One region of the Clostridium ljungdahlii DSM 13528 genome, then DNA from elsewhere that is predicted to be linked to it. Evidence: riboswitches for the same ligand, from Rfam matches in the RefSeq annotation. Region 1 holds a riboswitch; each other region holds the start of a gene.

Region 1 (5,850 bases):
GTATGGAAAGATGGAATTGTGGAGAATGTTAAAGTTGATGCTAATGTAGACATAAAAGATAGAAGTAAAATAATTTTAGATGACAACGATGATGTATTTTATGGAGTAATTGCAAATGAATGTTGTGGTACAATTACCCACTGCTGCAGCACAGGAAGTATTGAAGTTGATGCTGGCAGATTTTCAACTTTAGCAGGAATAGTTGGTAATAGTGCATGTTCTGATGATAACTGGAATCTAATAAATGGATATACAGATAACTGCTGTAGTAATGTTACTTTTGATACTAAGTCTTCATTTTTACCAAATATTGCAGGAATTTGTGTTACACCTGGCTCAGAAATCAAAAATTGCTATTTTTATGGTAAATTCCTGGAAAATGAAAAAAAAGTATCTCGTCAACCAATCGATACAAGTAGCGAAACTGATGTAACTACCTGTGCATATGATAGTGATATACTGGGATTTTCAAGTACTTCTTTTATGGGAAAACCTGTGGGATATACCACTGCACAAATGAAAGATAAAGACAGCTACACCAAGCTTGGATTTGATTTTGATAAGACCTGGAAGATAGATTCTTCTGTAAATGATGGCTATCCATATCTAAATCCGGATAGTTCAACTAAGATAGCAGCAAAGGTAGTAGTAGATGTGCAGGCAACAGCTAAAGACAGAATCTTTGTACCTGGAACTGAACCTTTTAAGACTACAGATGACTGCCTTAAAGCAGAAGCAACTTTTAAAGTGATTCCAGAATCTGATAAAGATAAAGATTTAATAAGCAAGTATAATGTTAGTGCTACTTGTGATGGAGGTGTATTTTTTAATGCACCAACTATAGGAAATGTACCCCTAACAATTGATTCAAGCAAGATTAAGATAAACTATGATCAAAATGAAGATTACCAGTTTCTACTTGGTAAAGTACTTCCCTCAACTGCAAAACTTCTTGACAATAGTGCGGCAGCACCTACACAGGATGAAGAAAAGCAGCAGGTTGAAGATGCAAAGGAAGTAGAAAATATAATTTACAGCAAATTTGGTGTTGGACAGGAAAAAGCTGTGCCTGTATTTCAGTGGGAGGGAGATAAAGCTGATGCTCCTGGAAAGGAAGGTACTATTTTACTAAATGATGATGATTGGGATGTATTTTCATCAGCCCGATCTGGATACACAGGTATAAGAAGTGGTTACTATGACGATTGGTTTAAGGGCATACAGGATGAACTCCAGAGGATGAAAAATGCAAAAATTGGAGATCAAGATGTAAAAATGACAGAATGGGAAAAACTGGTTCTGGCAATTACATCTATAGGATATGACCCCAGGGATATAAAAGCTTATAATTTAATAGATATAATTTCAAATAAAAATTATTTAAATTCATCAGTTCAGATGTTTGCAGGAACATATGCAGATTATGCATTAACTTCTTATAATTATATTGATCATGTGCTAAATGATGGAAATCATATTGACAGAAATTATATGGAAGAGAGTACACATGATGGTGCTAAGAATGTTTACAAAGAAACAGGTGCTGATGGGTCTCAAGTAGCAGCAAATGCTTCACCTGATATGTGGACTATGATGTTACAAGAAATTGCAGCGTATTATAATGCAAATGCAAAAGAAGGAGACAAGTATTACGATGTAAAACAGGCCATGGATCATGTATTTGATCAATTTTCAAATTCTCAGGCTTATACTGGTTCTTTCTGGGGTGGTCATACAAGTGATGGCGATATTGATTTAAATAACCCGTGGACCAATGCCCAGGTATATATGACACTTGGAATGGCACATGCCAATGTTTTTGACAAGAAATTTATAAAAGATGGCAATACCATATTTAATGCTATACTTGAAGGATTTGATGGCAAAAATAAAACTACCCAATATGACAATTTAAAATATGATCCAGTGCAGATATGCAGGGGCATAGATTCTCTTGTAAGGGATTATGAAGGTAGAAACTCAATATTTGACTGTACAGATGTGAAGAATTCTACAGTGCCTGTAAATAACGACATAGCAGCACTGGATGTAGATAAGCTTACTTCAGCCGATAAAGACAAGGTTGATGCAGTAGAGAAATTGTATGATGCCTTAAGTGATGCACAAAAATCATCCATGAAGCAGGAAACAGTGGACAAGTTAACTGCAGCAGAGAAAAAGGTATCACCATCACAAACGGTAAATGTAACGGGAGTGACATTAGACAAGACGAGTGCAAGTGTGACAGAAGGAGATGCACTGCAGCTTACAGCAGCTGTAGCACCGGATAATGCAGCGAATAAAAAGGTAGACTGGTCAAGCAGTGATAAAACTATAGCATCAGTAGATGAGAACGGGAAGGTAACAGCAGTAAAGTCAGGAACAGCAGTAATAACGGCAGTGTCTGAAGATAATAAAGATGCAAAGGCACAGTGCATAGTTACAGTAACAAACACATCAAAACCAATACAGATAACTAACCTTACAATGGATAGTTCGTTTAAATTAGGTGAGGATGCAAAAGTATCTGTAAAGGCAGAAAATAATTCCGGTAAAGACCAGGATGAATCACTTATAGTAGCACTATATGATGAGGGCGGTAAATTCATCAACTATGTATGCGGAAAGCAGACAATAAAAAATGGAGATTCATCTATTTTAACAGGTATTATGAAACTTCCAGAAGAGGGAATATATAAATTGAAGGCATTTATATGGGACAGCCTTGAAAATATGAATCCACTTTCAGATATTATAGACATACCTGTCCAGTCAAATAAATAAAAAACTTTTAAGATGGGTTTTGCTGGAGATATTGGCAAAACCCATAAATTAAAGATATGAGTTGTTTGATTTTATTAAATTAATGAGCTATTTACAAATAAATAAAATGCTATTATTGGATATAGGAATTTTCAATATGAAAGGAGGGATAAAATTGAAACGTAGATCCATTAAAATAATATTAATATGTATTATTATCATGGTAGGATATATTGGAGTTGATATTTTTACTCATTCCACAATTGAAAGAGCTATAAGAACAGATTTGTTTTTTAGAGGGTATTTTATTAAAGCATTTGAAACAGATGTTTGTAAAAGACCAATTCCTGACCAACAATATGGGACTTTATATTTTTGTAAAAATCCAAGCATTGGTTTAGATTCATATAGTGTTGCTAAGAAACATAAGTATTCAAAAAAGATTGACTATTGGTATATTTATGCTGGGGGCGGTGGATAAATGAAGAAAATAAACTTTATATTCTGTATAAACTTTATTATAAGTTGTAATAAGGAGGAGAAGAATGAAACTTTCGAGAAAAGGTATTGTAATTTTATCTTCTTTTATAATAATTATTGGGGGATTTATTATAAGTCACATAACCCCTTCGATGTCTATTAGAACATATATTTTTGTGAGCGGATATCCAGCGGGAGCATTTAAAGTAACCGTACATGTCAACAAAGGACAGTATAATATGGATAAGAATATTCTTGATAAAGAAAATGCTATGATTTACACTATTGTTGGTTACGATTTGTATGATAAAGCAACAGGAAATGTAATAAGCAATTATAAAGTCAGAAAAATGGGACTTTTATATTTTACTGAAGACTATGGAGAATGCTAACTATTTTTAAAATATGTATTAAATATGAAAATTCATATTTAGTTCTATATTTGGGACATAATCAAATGCGGTATACTAAGACATTATCATCTTTCGTCCAGAAATATCTTTATATTAATGAAAATAATGTTGACTTTTGAAAAATTATGTACTAACCTTAATATAAAGATAATAAAAATTTAATATTTAGTATTAGGTGCTGTCAAACGTGACAGTTAAAAGGAAAAGTGTAAAAAGCACTGCAGCCCACCGTTACTGTATAGAGGATGAAACCCTAATTATGTCACTGGATTTTTATATCCGGGAAGACAGGGAAGTAAGATGAATCTGAGCCAGGAAGCCTGCCTGATATGATGTTAATTCTTTCGGAGGGAAAGATGTTACTATATTTAAGCTGTTTATAATTAAAAGTAAACGGTTATATTGACATGAGAGAACCCTTGTGGTTCTTTTTATTTGTTTTATGCAGTAAAATAATATGAATTTGTATTGGTAAATGGAGACCTTCGAAAGGGGTCTCTTTTGTTATATTAAGCATTATAAAAAGTAGGCAAGCATATTGTAATTTTACCCTTTCAAGGAGGTGATGTGCAGGGTAAAGTCTAAAAATAAATAGCATCAGATTGCTAAAAATGGAGGATAAAATTAGATGATAAAAAAGAAAAATACTCTTGGGAAATTTTTAAGTATTTTGGCTATAATTTGTTTTATGTTTAGTACCTTTTCTTCTTTACCAGTACTGGCGGAAGAAGCAAGTCCATCACTTACTACTGATGGAAATGGTGAATATGTTATTAATTCAGTAGGTGATATTAATAAATTCAGAACAGATCTAAATAAGGGAATAGATTATGGAAATAAAAAAGTTGTTTTAAATTCTGATATAACAATTACGAATGATACACAATTAACTCCTACTACAGGAACTTTTCAAGGCTATTTTAATGGACAAGGTCACAGTATTAAAAACTATAATGATCCATTAACAGGACTTGTTTGTAAATTAGGTAGTTATGGAATTATAACTAATTTACATATGAATATGAATGTATCCAACGCTAATGGGTTATCAGATAGTCCTGGAGAAACACGTTACTATGGGTCTATTGCAAATGAAAGTACAGGAGTAATAAGTCTATGTAGTGTTGATGGAATTGTAACTACCAGTAGCAATATGCCAGCAGATGGATCAGGTTTTTACATTGGAGGAATTGTAACATGCATAACAAAGAATGAGACTTGTGATAATTGTATTGTGGAAAACTGTTACAGTAGACTTGAAATTGAAGGTCAAACAGATGCAAACCAATTACAATTTGTAGCTGGAATAGCCTATTCAGTAATGTCTCCAAATGACAAAGAAGTAATTAAGAATTGTTATGCAGCTGGCAAAATGGCAGCATGTGGAGTAAGAGGAATTGCAAATAAAAAACAAGCATACTTTCCAAGCAGTTATTATGATAAAGATATTGTTAAAGCTACAAAAGATACTTACGGTGGTAATGCAAAATCTACAGATGAAATGAAACAGCAGGCTACATATGCTGGATGGGATTTTGATAAGGTATGGGATATAAAATCAGATACAAATGATGGTTATCCATACTTGAAGCCGAATCAGACGCCTCCAGAACCAATAACAATTGCTACAGATATGCCTGTAGATGTAAATATCAATATAAAGGATAAAACTGTAAATTCAGATGGGACAGCAGATTTAACAGCAGATTATACAACTTCTCTTACCTGTTCAGATCAAGACAGTATTGCTTCAGATAATGTGAAAGTAACTTTAGATGGGAAAATAAACTTTCCGGGTTTTACAGGAAATAATGTAACAATGAATTATGTCCCTGTTAATGGAAATACAGTGGATTTAACTTCAGATGTATTAAAAAATCATCTTCAGATTACCTATGATGACAATAAGAAATATAAATTTAAAATAGGCAATGTTACATTTAATACTCCAAATTTTAATGGTAATGGAGTTACAACAGTTTCTGAAGATAAACAAAAGGAGCAGGTAGAAAATGCAAAAAAAGCAGAAGATATACTTTATAGTAAGCTAGGAGTTGGACAGAGTGCTGTACCAGAATTTACCTGGAGTGGAGATAAAACAAGTACTGATGGAAAAGATGGTGCCACAGAGGGCTCTGTTGAATTGAATGATTATGTATGGGAAGTATTTTCTTCTGCTCGTTCTGGATATAGT
Region 2 (5,850 bases), 1.0 Mb from region 1:
TATATCCAAGCATGGAATCCATAGTATTTATTCCCTTATAGAGCATAGCAAGTGGTGCTCCAAAAATAGCTGCATATATAAGTGGTGCTATTACTCCATCGGAAGTATTTTCCGCCACAGTTTCCACATCTGCCCTTATTATTTCCTGACTGCTTAAAGAGGATGTATCCCTTCCAACTATATAAGAAAGCTTGGTTCTTGCATCTTCAATATCTTCCTTTTTAAGGGCATAGTATACTTTCTTTGCCTCTACAGCAAGGCATTTAGCAGAAATAGTCGTCCAAATAATAAATGTATTTACTATATTGTATAAAATAACATTTTTTCTTAAAAGCAGCAGTACTGCAAAAGGCACAATAAAACTAACAAATGCAACAAGGAAAACAATTAATCCACCAAATGCTTTTAAGCTCTCCTCTTTTTTGCAAAGCTTTCTTCCCTTTTTATCTAAATAAGATATAAGCTTTCCTATATATATAACGGGATGGGGAAACCAATAGGGATCTCCTATTATCCAATCAATTACAACTGCTATCACAATATCTATTAAATTCATAAATACAAAAGAACTGGACAAATTTAACCCCTCTTTTCTAAATTTAATTACTATCTTTTAATTCCCATAATATTGTATATCTTATCTATATCTAAATTCTTTCGCACTATGCTTGCTAACTTATCCAATTCTCCTTCTCTAAGATTTTCATATGTCTTAGATTTTTTATAACCTAATCCTTTATTTTCTCTTATCTTATTTACAATAAATTCTCTAAAATCAATTCCATCGAAAACTCCATGTATATAAGATCCAATTACATTTCCTGACATATTTATGGCACCATCTTCTGTGTCAACCTTTTCACCATTTTTATCAGTTATATTAAACAATGGTCTTGCATCTTTTCCATATTTGCATATTCCCATATGTATTTCATATCCGTATACATCCAATTTTCTATTAGTTAAAGATTCGCCATCCTTTTTTATTGGAAAGTCAATTTTACTTTTTGCATTTACTCTAGTTGTAACCTTTTCTTTTTCAAATATAGTTTCTATGTCTAAAAGTCCTATACCCTCTACTTTTCCTACATCTGTCTCCACTCCATAAGGATCTTCTATGACTTTACCAAGCATTTGATATCCACCGCATAGTCCTATGACAAGTCCAGTTTTACTATATTCTTTTATTCGATCCTCAAGGCCGCACTGTCTAATTTTAAGTAGATCTTCTATAGTATTTTTACTTCCTGGAATAATGACTAAATCTGGATTTCCAAACTCTTCTACAGATGTTATAAATCTTACGGAAACGTCTTCTTCGCTCTTAAGCGCATCTAAATCTGTAAAATTAGATATATGAGGCAGCTTTATTACGGCTATATCAATAGGTGCTGTAACTCTTTTATTGAATTCTACAGCTCCATCTTCATCCTCAAGTGCCAATCTAAAATGAGGTATGACACCAAGACAAGGTACCTTTACTATATCCTCAAGCATCTTAAGCCCCGGCTCCAGTATATCTTTATCTCCTCTAAATTTATTTATTATAGTACCCTTTACTCTTTTTTTCTCCTCTTCTGTAAAAAGCAGCATTGTTCCTGCAATGGATGCAAATACTCCTCCTTTGTCTATGTCTCCTGCTAAAAGTACTGGTGCATCTACTGATTCTGCCATACCCATATTTACAATGTCTCTATCTCTTAAATTTATTTCTGCAGGACTTCCTGCTCCTTCCATTACTATTATGTCAAATTTCTTCTCCATCTTTTCAAAGTGTTCTTTAAGCATATCCCTAAATTCCAGCTTCATATTATGATATTGCATAGCAGTGCTGTTACCATACACTTTTCCGTTAACTATTATTTGGCATTTCTTATCTGAAGTTGGTTTTAACAATATAGGGTTCATATATGCTTCCGGCTGCAATCCAGCTGCATAAGCCTGAAGTACCTGAGCCCGTCCCATCTCTTTGCCATCTAATGTTATATATGAGTTCAATGACATATTTTGAGATTTAAAAGGACATACTGAATAACCATCTTGTTTAAATATTCTACAAAGGGCTGAAACAATTATACTTTTTCCTACAGAAGAACCAGTTCCCTGAATCATAATTTTTGCCATAACAATTACTCCTCCCAAAACTTCCTAAATATAATAAAAAGTTTAATTTTAATTAATACACACATATCTATATTAAAGCCAAAAGGCAGTAAGCTTTAGAAAGCTAACTGCCTTTAACATAAAAACCTCAGCTTAAGCTGAGGTTAACCACACTAAAAGTTTCTCTCCCTCCGAAAGCATATAATAACAATCAGGCAGGTCTCCTGGCTTATGATTCATATTTACTTTAACCTTCCTCTTTTACGAGTGGTAACTAAAGTTCATCATCACATACAGTAGCGGGGGCTGCTACGGAGTTTAACCGTATTCCCTTTTCACCTATAAAGGCACCTGAATTTTCTATTTAATTTATACTCTAAGTTTATTATAATTAGAGTTTTATGTCAACTTGAAATATCCAATATATTACATAAAGTAAATAAAAATTTCATGGAATTCTAAAGTTTTACAGTTAATAACACTATTTGATATTATATTTCACTAAAAACTCAGTATCCTCCATTACTTTGTTGTAAGCGTCATCCCTTATTATATGGTGATCTTCAGAAAATACAAGAACTCGTTTAAAAAGTCCATTAACATATTCAAAATCATGTGTTGAACATATTATAGTTTTTCCTGCTTTATTTAATTTGATAAAAAGATCATTTAAGAATTTCTTTCCCTTAGGGTCTATTCCACTCATAGGCTCATCTAAAACCAAAACTTCAGGATTTAATGCAAGTACAGCAGCTATAGCCACTCTCTTTTTTTCTCCCCCACTTATGTTATAAGGCTCCCTGTTTTCTAAATCCTTCACATTTAAAAGTTCTAGACAGTCATTTACCCTTTTATTTACTTCATCTTCATCCATTCCCATTTGCCTTGGTCCAAAAGCAATTTCCTCGTATACACTAGAGCAAAAAAGTTGTGCATCGGAGTTTTGGAATACAAATCCTACTTTTTTATGGAACTTCTTTGAGAAGTTACCTTTTTCCAATTCATTTTTACATATTTTCACATCATCAAAATAGTAATTTCCCTTTGTGGGAAATACCACTCCATTTAATAATTTTAAAAAGGTAGATTTACCACTTCCATTTGCACCTATAAGCGCTATGGATTCTCCTTGTTCTATAGTTACATTTATATCTTTTAATACTTCATTATTTTTATATTTAAAAAAAGCATTCTCAATTTTTATCATCTTAATCCCACCCTAGATATGTAAAAATACATAGTTATGATAAGTACATTAACTATTAAATATATTAGATCAAAAAACTTAAATTTAAATTTTTTGTGAGACACATATTCTCCTGTAAATCCCCTACATTCCATAGCACAATACATTTCATCTCCCATTTCTTTTGATTTTAAAAATAAACTGCCAATTATCTTTGAAATAGAAGAATACTTTTTACTATTTCTTCCTATAGATCTAAGCTTTAGTGCATAAAACATGTCCAAAGAAAATTCACCTAATATATAAATGTATTTTAAAGTTATGTCAAATACCAAAATAAATATGTCTGGTATAAAAAACATCTTTAGCGCCTTAGTTATATCATGCCATTTAGTTGTATAAGATAAAACATTTATTGAAATTATAGTACCAGCTACTTTTAGTAAAAGCATTTCACTATTTCTAATGTTCCCCATAAGTATGGAAGGTATGAGCATTATAAATGTAAAAAATGGAATAGAAATGCTTAAAAGCAGTATTTTTTTTATATCTTGAACATCCAAAAAACTTAAAATTAGTAGAAAATAAACATCTACAAGCATTACATAAGTAAAATTTTTAGACAACGATAAAAATAATATATTTAAAATAGTAAAGGAAAGTTTTAACATAGGATTTAAATTATATATAAAGCTATTATTTACTTTATTGTTCCTTTTGATAAGAGATAATAGATGTAATATAGAAAATATACTTTTATCTATAAATTTGTCTTTATCTTCTTTGGGAACGTATTCATCCTTTTTTAAAAGCCAATCCTCCATAAATTACACCCTCAATTCTAATTTTTAATTTTTCTGCTTCCTTGTTAAAAATATATCATACTAACAGTTATTATTCAACTAAATACAAAAACATTATTCTTAGCTTAATCCATAAAAAACATACCATACACCCATTCCTATAGCAGTTCCCCTTGCCTGTTCTTTAATCAAAAAGTCTTTAAGTTCTTCTCTGTGAAGTGCAATTACCTGTATATCTTCCTCTGGCTCCAGCTTTTGTATGGGAATTTGATTTTCCATTAAATCTTCATATATATCAACCCTTGCTAACGTAACCTTATCCGTTAAAAGTGCAGGATTTGAATAAAGCATAGGGCTCATTGACTTTACTTCTCCCTTATATCCAGTTTCCTCCTCCAATTCTCGTAGTGCATTTTCGCCTATATTATCCCCTTCCACAAGACCTGCTGGAAATCCAATAACGTATTTATCTATAGCAGCTCTGTATTGTTTGATAAATATATACTTATTAGATGGTACGAGTTTGCCAACTATTACTACTGTATTTGTAGTATTGGTTCTCTTTATTCTTTCCCACTTTAACTCCTCATTATTTTTTCCTGTATAAGTTATTTCCTGTAATTGAATCCACTTTCCTTTATACAGTGTTTTTTCCGATATTCTTTTCATCAAGTCCATCCTCCTATTTTTTTAGCCTCCTGGCCTATTATCATAATTCCTTTTTTTATATCTTCTTCACTGACTCTTGAAAATCCAAGCCTAAAAGTATCATATCCCTCATCATTTACATAAAATACATCACCAGGAGTAAATATTACTCCTCTCTTGCAGCATCTTTCTAAAAGCTTTCTGGAACTTATATTCCTTAGCTTTATAAATATATGCATTCCCCCCTCACCAAATATCTCTTCACAAGGTATATTCTCTCTTGCACACTTTAAGGTGAATTCATATTTTTCCTTATATACTCTTCGAGCTTTCTTTATGTACTTTTCAAAATTGCCTTGATTTAAGTAATCATAAAAAATTGCCTGATCCAGAGAAGAAGTGTGAATATTCCTAGCCCTTTTGCAACTCTCTAAATAGTTTATAAGTACTTCATCCGCGAGTATCCATCCTATCCTTATTCCAGGAAATAATACCTTTGAAAAGCTTCCTATATATATAATACTATTTCCACTACCGCTAAAAGCAGCTATAGGTGATACATGAGTTCCTGAATACCTAAGCTCTTCATTAAATCCATCTTCAATTATAGGTACACTATAACTTTTAAGTATGTTATATAACTTCACCCTATTTTCAGGAGGCATGACAATACCTGTAGGATTTTGATAGGATGGAATAAAATATGATATCTTAAATTTATTTTTTTTCAGCTCTTCACTAAGATCTTTTAAACATACTCCGTCTTTTTCAACTTTTACTCCAGTTATATTGAGTCCATGTAGTTTCATAATTTTAATTGCAGTATTATGAGTTGGATTTTCACAAAGTATATTATCTCCTCTTTCCGTAAGACAAGATAATATTAAATCAAATCCTTCGGTAAATCCATTTGTTATAAGTATATCCTTTTCCTTTGTACAAACTCCTTTACTTTCCATATATTTAAGTAAATATTGAATAAGGGGCCTATAACCTTTAGCATACCCATAATTCAACACTTTTTCTCCTTCTATAGACATACGATTTAAAAAAGCTTTTTTAAATTCATCTACATTAAAAAGTTTTTCATCAGGAGCTATACTTTTAAAG
Region 3 (5,850 bases), 1.8 Mb from region 1:
ATTTAGCAGTACTCCAGGTTATGATACTATTGCAAAAAGCAGTGGACTTGAGGATGAATTCATAAAAGACACTATTCACAGTTTATGCTCTTATACTGCTCCTGCATTTTTAGCCGGAGAAAAAGATTTAAGTAAATATCCAAAGGCACTTTTTTATGCAAATACTGGAGATGGAAAAATTATAATAGGGCAATCAGTTTTTGCAGGGGAGGACTATACCTTAAAAAGAAACAGGTATTTTACTCACTGCTATGTAATATCTGAGAATGAAAGAAAGTTATACATAGAAAATCCTGAAAAAATAATATATGCCTCAGGATTTGTAGAAAATTATGATATGGAAAAGGGAAATTCTATAGAAAGTTTGAGAGAAGTGAAAGTTGATAGAGTCTGTGATGTGTTTAACTCTATAGAAGATTTGTTTTTAGCTGCTTCTATAGATAAAAATACGTTTATAAATATGGTAAAAGCTTGTTTTGATGCAGCTGCTTTTAATAAAAAGATATATATTGTGGTTCCTTATAATGAAAATATGGATAAAGTTATAAAAGGAATACTAAAATACCTGTATAGGGCACTTCCTTTTGCAGTAAGGAGAAAGGTTGGTTTCACAACTTATGTGAAGCAGCCTGAAATAAAGGAGTCTATAAATATTGAATTTCTACTTGAAGGAAGCATAAAAAGGCTTACTCAAGATGTAAAAGCAGGATATGTTTTTGATATAGCAGATAATAATTTCTATCTTGAAGGAATTGATGAAAGACATCATATTTTTATAGACTTTGTTATGAATAATATAGAAAATGAGCAGGCTTTAAATGAATTCTTTATTCAGGCAGATAATGTTTGCTCTAGAGAAAAATTTACCATTGATATGTATGATAATATTTTATGCCCATCTTCTAAAAATGAAGAAGTTAAAGAAAGTACTATGTGTATGGAGGAAAATGAACAAGTTGAACATAAACATAATCTAGTGTATTTTTTAAAGAAGTTATTTTTAAATAAAGATTAGAGGTGACAAGTAGATGCCTAAATGTAGAGAATGTGGTACAGAGCTGGATGAAAATGATAAGTTTTGTGTATACTGCGGTGCAAAACAGGAAAAGGAACGTGAAAGAGAAGAGGATAAAAATGATGATACAAAGTATTATGGAAAAGAAAATAATGACTATAAAAAAGAAGATAAAAAGCATGAGGATAGCTTAAAGAACAGCGATACTTTTGATTTTAGTTCATCTCATGAAACAAAAAAGACAGATAGAAAAGATAAAGATGAATTTACCAGAGAGATAGATGACACTCAACTTAAAGATAAGCGGCCATTTAATTTCAAAATGATAGGTATAACTATTTTAACTATAATTGTATTTGTTGTTGCCTTTAAGATGATATCCTCACTTATAAATAAAGGTCCCGGCAAAAATGTTTCAAATGTGGAATCCAAGCAAAACGTTTCTTCTGATTTGAATAACAATGATGAAAATGATTCAGATAATAATTCAGGAGAATACGTGATACCTTACAGCAATACAAGGGCACTTACTAGTAATGACCTGAAAGGTATGAGTAAAAAGCAGCTGGCACTTGCTAGAAATGAAATATTTGCAAGGCATGGCTACACATTTCCTACAGAACCATATAAGAGTTATTTTGCAAGTAAGTCCTGGTATAAGCCTAATCCCAATTATACTAATGATGGCAAGGAACTTTCCGCGCTTGAGAGACATAATGTAAAGGTGATATTGATAGCAGAAGGCCGTGGAAAATATGTATCACCTGGATATGATGCAGATTATTATAAAAAATAGGCTAGCACATTGGCTGCTATTTCTTTGAAAATGCATAGGGTATAAAAAGTAGAATTTGATATAAAATAGGAGAAATGATATACTTATTCTATAATTTAATATTGAATTTTAGGTACTTGATTTTTAAGTTTAAAAGGGAAATAAGTGAAGAGCTTATGCGGTCCCGCCACTGTAATGAGGAGTATATTTATGGAATTGCCACTTGGAAACAGGGAAGGTATAAATATACAATGAATCAGAGCCAGGAGACCTGCCTAAAATTTACGGATAGCTTACGCGGATAGGCTTTGAAGTAAATTTTAATTTACTTGAAAACTATTGTCTGTATGATAATGGTTTTTTTATTTACATTATTATATGAATGGGGGAAGTATTGATGTTTAAGAGTAGCAAAAAATTTGTTTTACTAATTATGATTACGATTACGGTATTTTTGGCGGGATGTGGAGCATCTAATACAAGCAATTCTACTACAGACAGCAGCAGCAAAAGTGAATCTACTAAAAATACCGCTTATCCTTTAAAATTAAAAGATTCAACTAATACGGAAATTACAATTCAAAGTGAGCCTAAAAAGGTGGTATCCTTATCACCTAATGTTACAGAAACAATTTATGCATTAAACAAACAAAATATTTTGGTAGGTAGAACTGATTTTTGCACGTATCCTACACAAGCTTCTAAAATACCAGCTGTGGGTACTATAACTGACCCAAGTGTTGAAAAAATTGTTGAACTTAAACCTGATGTTGTAATAGCGTCTAATTTAACTAAACCGGACATTTTAAAAAAGCTGCAGCAGCTTAATATAAAGGTTTTAACTATTTCAAAAAATGAAAGCTTTGAAAATACTTATAATAATATAGAAAATATAGGAAAAATAGTGAATGCTAATAAAAAGGCATATAGTATAGTTTCAAATATGAAAGAAAAAGTTAAAGTTGTACAGGAAAAGGTAAGAGGAAAGAGCACCCCTACAGTATATTATGTAGTAAGCTATGGTACAAGCGGCGATTTTACTGCGGGAAAAGACACTTTTGTAGGCAAGATGATTGAAATGGCAGGAGGCAAAAATGCTGCTTCTGATGTTACAGGTTGGAATTACAGTCTCGAAAAACTTGTTGAAAAAAATCCTGATATACTTATATGTTCCAATAAATTTAATAGCAAAAATGGCATTAAGTCTACAAAGGGTTATAAAGATTTGGATGCTGTAAAGAAAAATAAACTTTTCGAAATTGATGAAGATATTATAAGCAGACAGGGACCTAGACTTGCAGATGGGTTAGAAGCTCTGGCAAAGATAATTCATCCTGAAGCATTTTAAGTATATATAAGAGAGGAATATGCTTATGAAATTTTCCCGAAAAAAACATTTTAAGTTGTTTTTTTGCATTTGCATAGTAATATTATTTTTTTCGGCAGTAATATCAGCTATGCTGGGTTCTGCAGATATATCCTTCAAGGAAACACTATATGTGATACTAAGTAAAATACCTATTGTGGGAGGTTTAGTTTCTACAGCAAGTATGTCACAAAATCACATGCTCATAATATTACAGATACGTTTACCAAGGATAATAACTTCAGCATTAGTTGGAATGGGATTATCAGTAGTAGGTGCATCCTTTCAGGCAATATTTAAAAATCCAATGGCAGATCCTTACGTACTTGGAGTATCTTCAGGAGCTGCTCTTGGAGCTGCAATTGGATTTATGTTGCAGCTGGATACTTTGCTTTTAGGATCTACAGCTATTACTATGATGGCTTTTGTAGGATCTATTGCAACTACTGTTTTGGTTTATAACATAGCCAGGGTAAAAAACAAGATACCACCAACTACACTGCTTCTGGCAGGTGTTTCTGTGAGCTTTCTTCTATCTTCAATAATATCTATAATAATGGTATTCAACAGGCAGCAGGTTGAAAAAATTGTTTTTTGGACAATGGGAAGTGTTTCTGCAGCAACCTATAATCAAATATTGATGCTGATGCCTTTCATATTCTTGGGTGTAATTATAATACTTTTATTTTCAAGAGATCTAAATATAATGCTTACAGGGGATGATACTGCTAAAAGTTTAGGCATAGAAGTTGAAAATGTAAAAAAAATAGTACTTGCTGTTTCCTCGATAATTGTTGCAGCTTGTGTGTCTATAAGTGGTGTAATAGGGTTTGTAGGACTAATAATTCCCCATGCAGTACGTATGGTATTTGGACCTGACCATAGGGTGCTATTGCCTTTCTCATTGATAATTGGAGCTGTGTTTATGATTATTTGCGATACAGTGGCAAGAACTGTAGCTGCTCCTTCTGAAATACCTGTGGGTGCTGTAACTGCTTTATTTGGATCTCCATACTTTATTTATCTTTTAATAAAATCTAAAAAGAGAGTGATATAATGAATAATTCAAATTTGTGTGCAATTGAAGTTAAAAATTTAAATTACAGTTTTGATGAAGTTAATATACTTCATGATATAAACATAGATTTTAAAAAAAATAAATTTTATTCGATTATAGGGCCTAATGGTTCTGGTAAAACTACTTTACTAAAAAATATTGCTAAAACCTTGAAGCCTTATAAGAGCACAGTTTTTATAAAAGATAAGGATATACTGGATTTAAAAAGTAAGGCACTGGCAAGAAAACTTGCGGTAGTTCCCCAAAATAGCAACTTGGATATGGATTTTTCCGTACAGGATATAGTTTTGATGGGAAGGGCGCCTTATTTTTCGAAACTTCAAAGTGAATCAGAAAGTGATTATAATATTGCTAAACAGGCTATGGAGGTTACTAATACCTGGAGATTCCGTGACAAATTTATAAATCAGTTAAGCGGTGGTGAAAAACAAAGAGTTCTTATAGCACGGGCACTTACCCAAGATACGGATATAATACTACTGGATGAACCCATATCTAATCTTGACATATACCATCAGATTGAAATTTTGGATAATGTTAAATCACTTAGCAAAAAGATAACAGTTATAATGGTACTTCACGATTTAAATTTTGCAGCACAGTACAGTGACCATGTGATACTTGTAAATAGTGGAAGAGTTGTAATGCAGGGAACTCCTCGGGAAGTACTCACAGAAAAAAACATAAAAAAGGTGTATAAAATAAATGTATGCATAATAAAAAATCCAGTTACCGGCAAGCCATATATAATACCTATAGGACAGGAAAGGGACTGCCCCAATATGAAAAACGGAAATTTAGATGATTAGTTCATAGATACCTAAAATTATAATACTAATGCCAGATACAAAAGGAGCATATTTACCGAAAAATTTAGACAAACAGCTGCTGCCTATAACACATCCTGCAACTAGGCCTGTTGTACTGAGAATGAAGGTAAATATAGTGGCAAGTAATATATTGATACCAGTTATACTTGCGCCTATACCTACTCCAACATTATTTATTGTGAGAGCGAAGGCTAGAAATATAGATTCTTTAACATCTATATAGCCTGAATTATCAGCGTCGGCTATTTCTGGATTGTCCAAAAGATTTTTATAGGGTAAAAGATTATTTTCAGCATTACACAGTTTTTTATTTTCATTACAGTGATTTTTTATAACAGCGTCAATTATAAACCATATGCCCATTAATATCAAAAAACCGCTTCCAATGATATTGGCTATATTTTCAGACATAAACTTAATTAGAAATTTACCTAGAACCATAGATAGAAATGTTCCTGCAGTAGCAATTAAAGCTATTAGAATAGTACTTAATGGACTAATTTTCATTTTTTTAATACCATAGGATATTCCTACAGTGAAACTGTCTATATTTGCGGATAAGGCAAATAAAAATGAAGGCAATAAGTGCATTATGTTCCTCCTATAGTATGGTTACTTCTATAGTATATTCATAATAAGATACAATGCTACCACTATTTACTTTTGCTTTGAAGATGTATCTAATTATGTATTTGTAAAGATAATATGGAACAGATGGAATAATGTACATCGCCCACCTATTGTTGATTTTGGGGAGATAATATGGTAATATACTGGTATATTAAA

What was found. Region 1 has a riboswitch for cobalamin ahead of CLJU_RS21330 (Ig-like domain-containing protein). Riboswitches for the same ligand answer to the same signal wherever they lie in the genome.
Region 2: another riboswitch for cobalamin. It lies ahead of CLJU_RS15780 (cobyric acid synthase); the one in region 1 lies ahead of CLJU_RS21330 (Ig-like domain-containing protein).
Region 3: another riboswitch for cobalamin. It lies ahead of CLJU_RS02855 (ABC transporter substrate-binding protein); the one in region 1 lies ahead of CLJU_RS21330 (Ig-like domain-containing protein).

The regions. Positions count from the first base shown of each region.
Region 1 is NC_014328.1:2,456,928-2,462,777, reverse strand. It holds gene CLJU_RS21335 (Ig-like domain-containing protein) at 1-2,784, shown strand, start outside; gene CLJU_RS11035 (hypothetical protein) at 2,939-3,244, shown strand; gene CLJU_RS11030 (hypothetical protein) at 3,309-3,635, shown strand; cobalamin riboswitch at 3,813-3,998, shown strand; gene CLJU_RS21330 (Ig-like domain-containing protein) at 4,285-5,850, shown strand, end outside.
Region 2 is NC_014328.1:3,501,482-3,507,331, forward strand. It holds gene cbiB (adenosylcobinamide-phosphate synthase CbiB) at 1-556, opposite strand, end outside; gene CLJU_RS15780 (cobyric acid synthase) at 607-2,124, opposite strand; cobalamin riboswitch at 2,301-2,473, opposite strand; gene CLJU_RS15785 (energy-coupling factor ABC transporter ATP-binding protein) at 2,585-3,310, opposite strand; gene CLJU_RS15790 (energy-coupling factor transporter transmembrane component T) at 3,307-4,113, opposite strand; gene CLJU_RS15795 (NUDIX domain-containing protein) at 4,213-4,761, opposite strand; gene pdxR (MocR-like pyridoxine biosynthesis transcription factor PdxR) at 4,761-5,850, opposite strand, start outside.
Region 3 is NC_014328.1:633,865-639,714, forward strand. It holds gene CLJU_RS02845 (GAP1-N2 domain-containing protein) at 1-1,015, shown strand, start outside; gene CLJU_RS02850 (YARHG domain-containing protein) at 1,029-1,811, shown strand; cobalamin riboswitch at 1,905-2,083, shown strand; gene CLJU_RS02855 (ABC transporter substrate-binding protein) at 2,188-3,138, shown strand; gene CLJU_RS02860 (FecCD family ABC transporter permease) at 3,164-4,213, shown strand; gene CLJU_RS02865 (heme ABC transporter ATP-binding protein) at 4,213-5,043, shown strand; gene ytaF (sporulation membrane protein YtaF) at 5,032-5,655, opposite strand.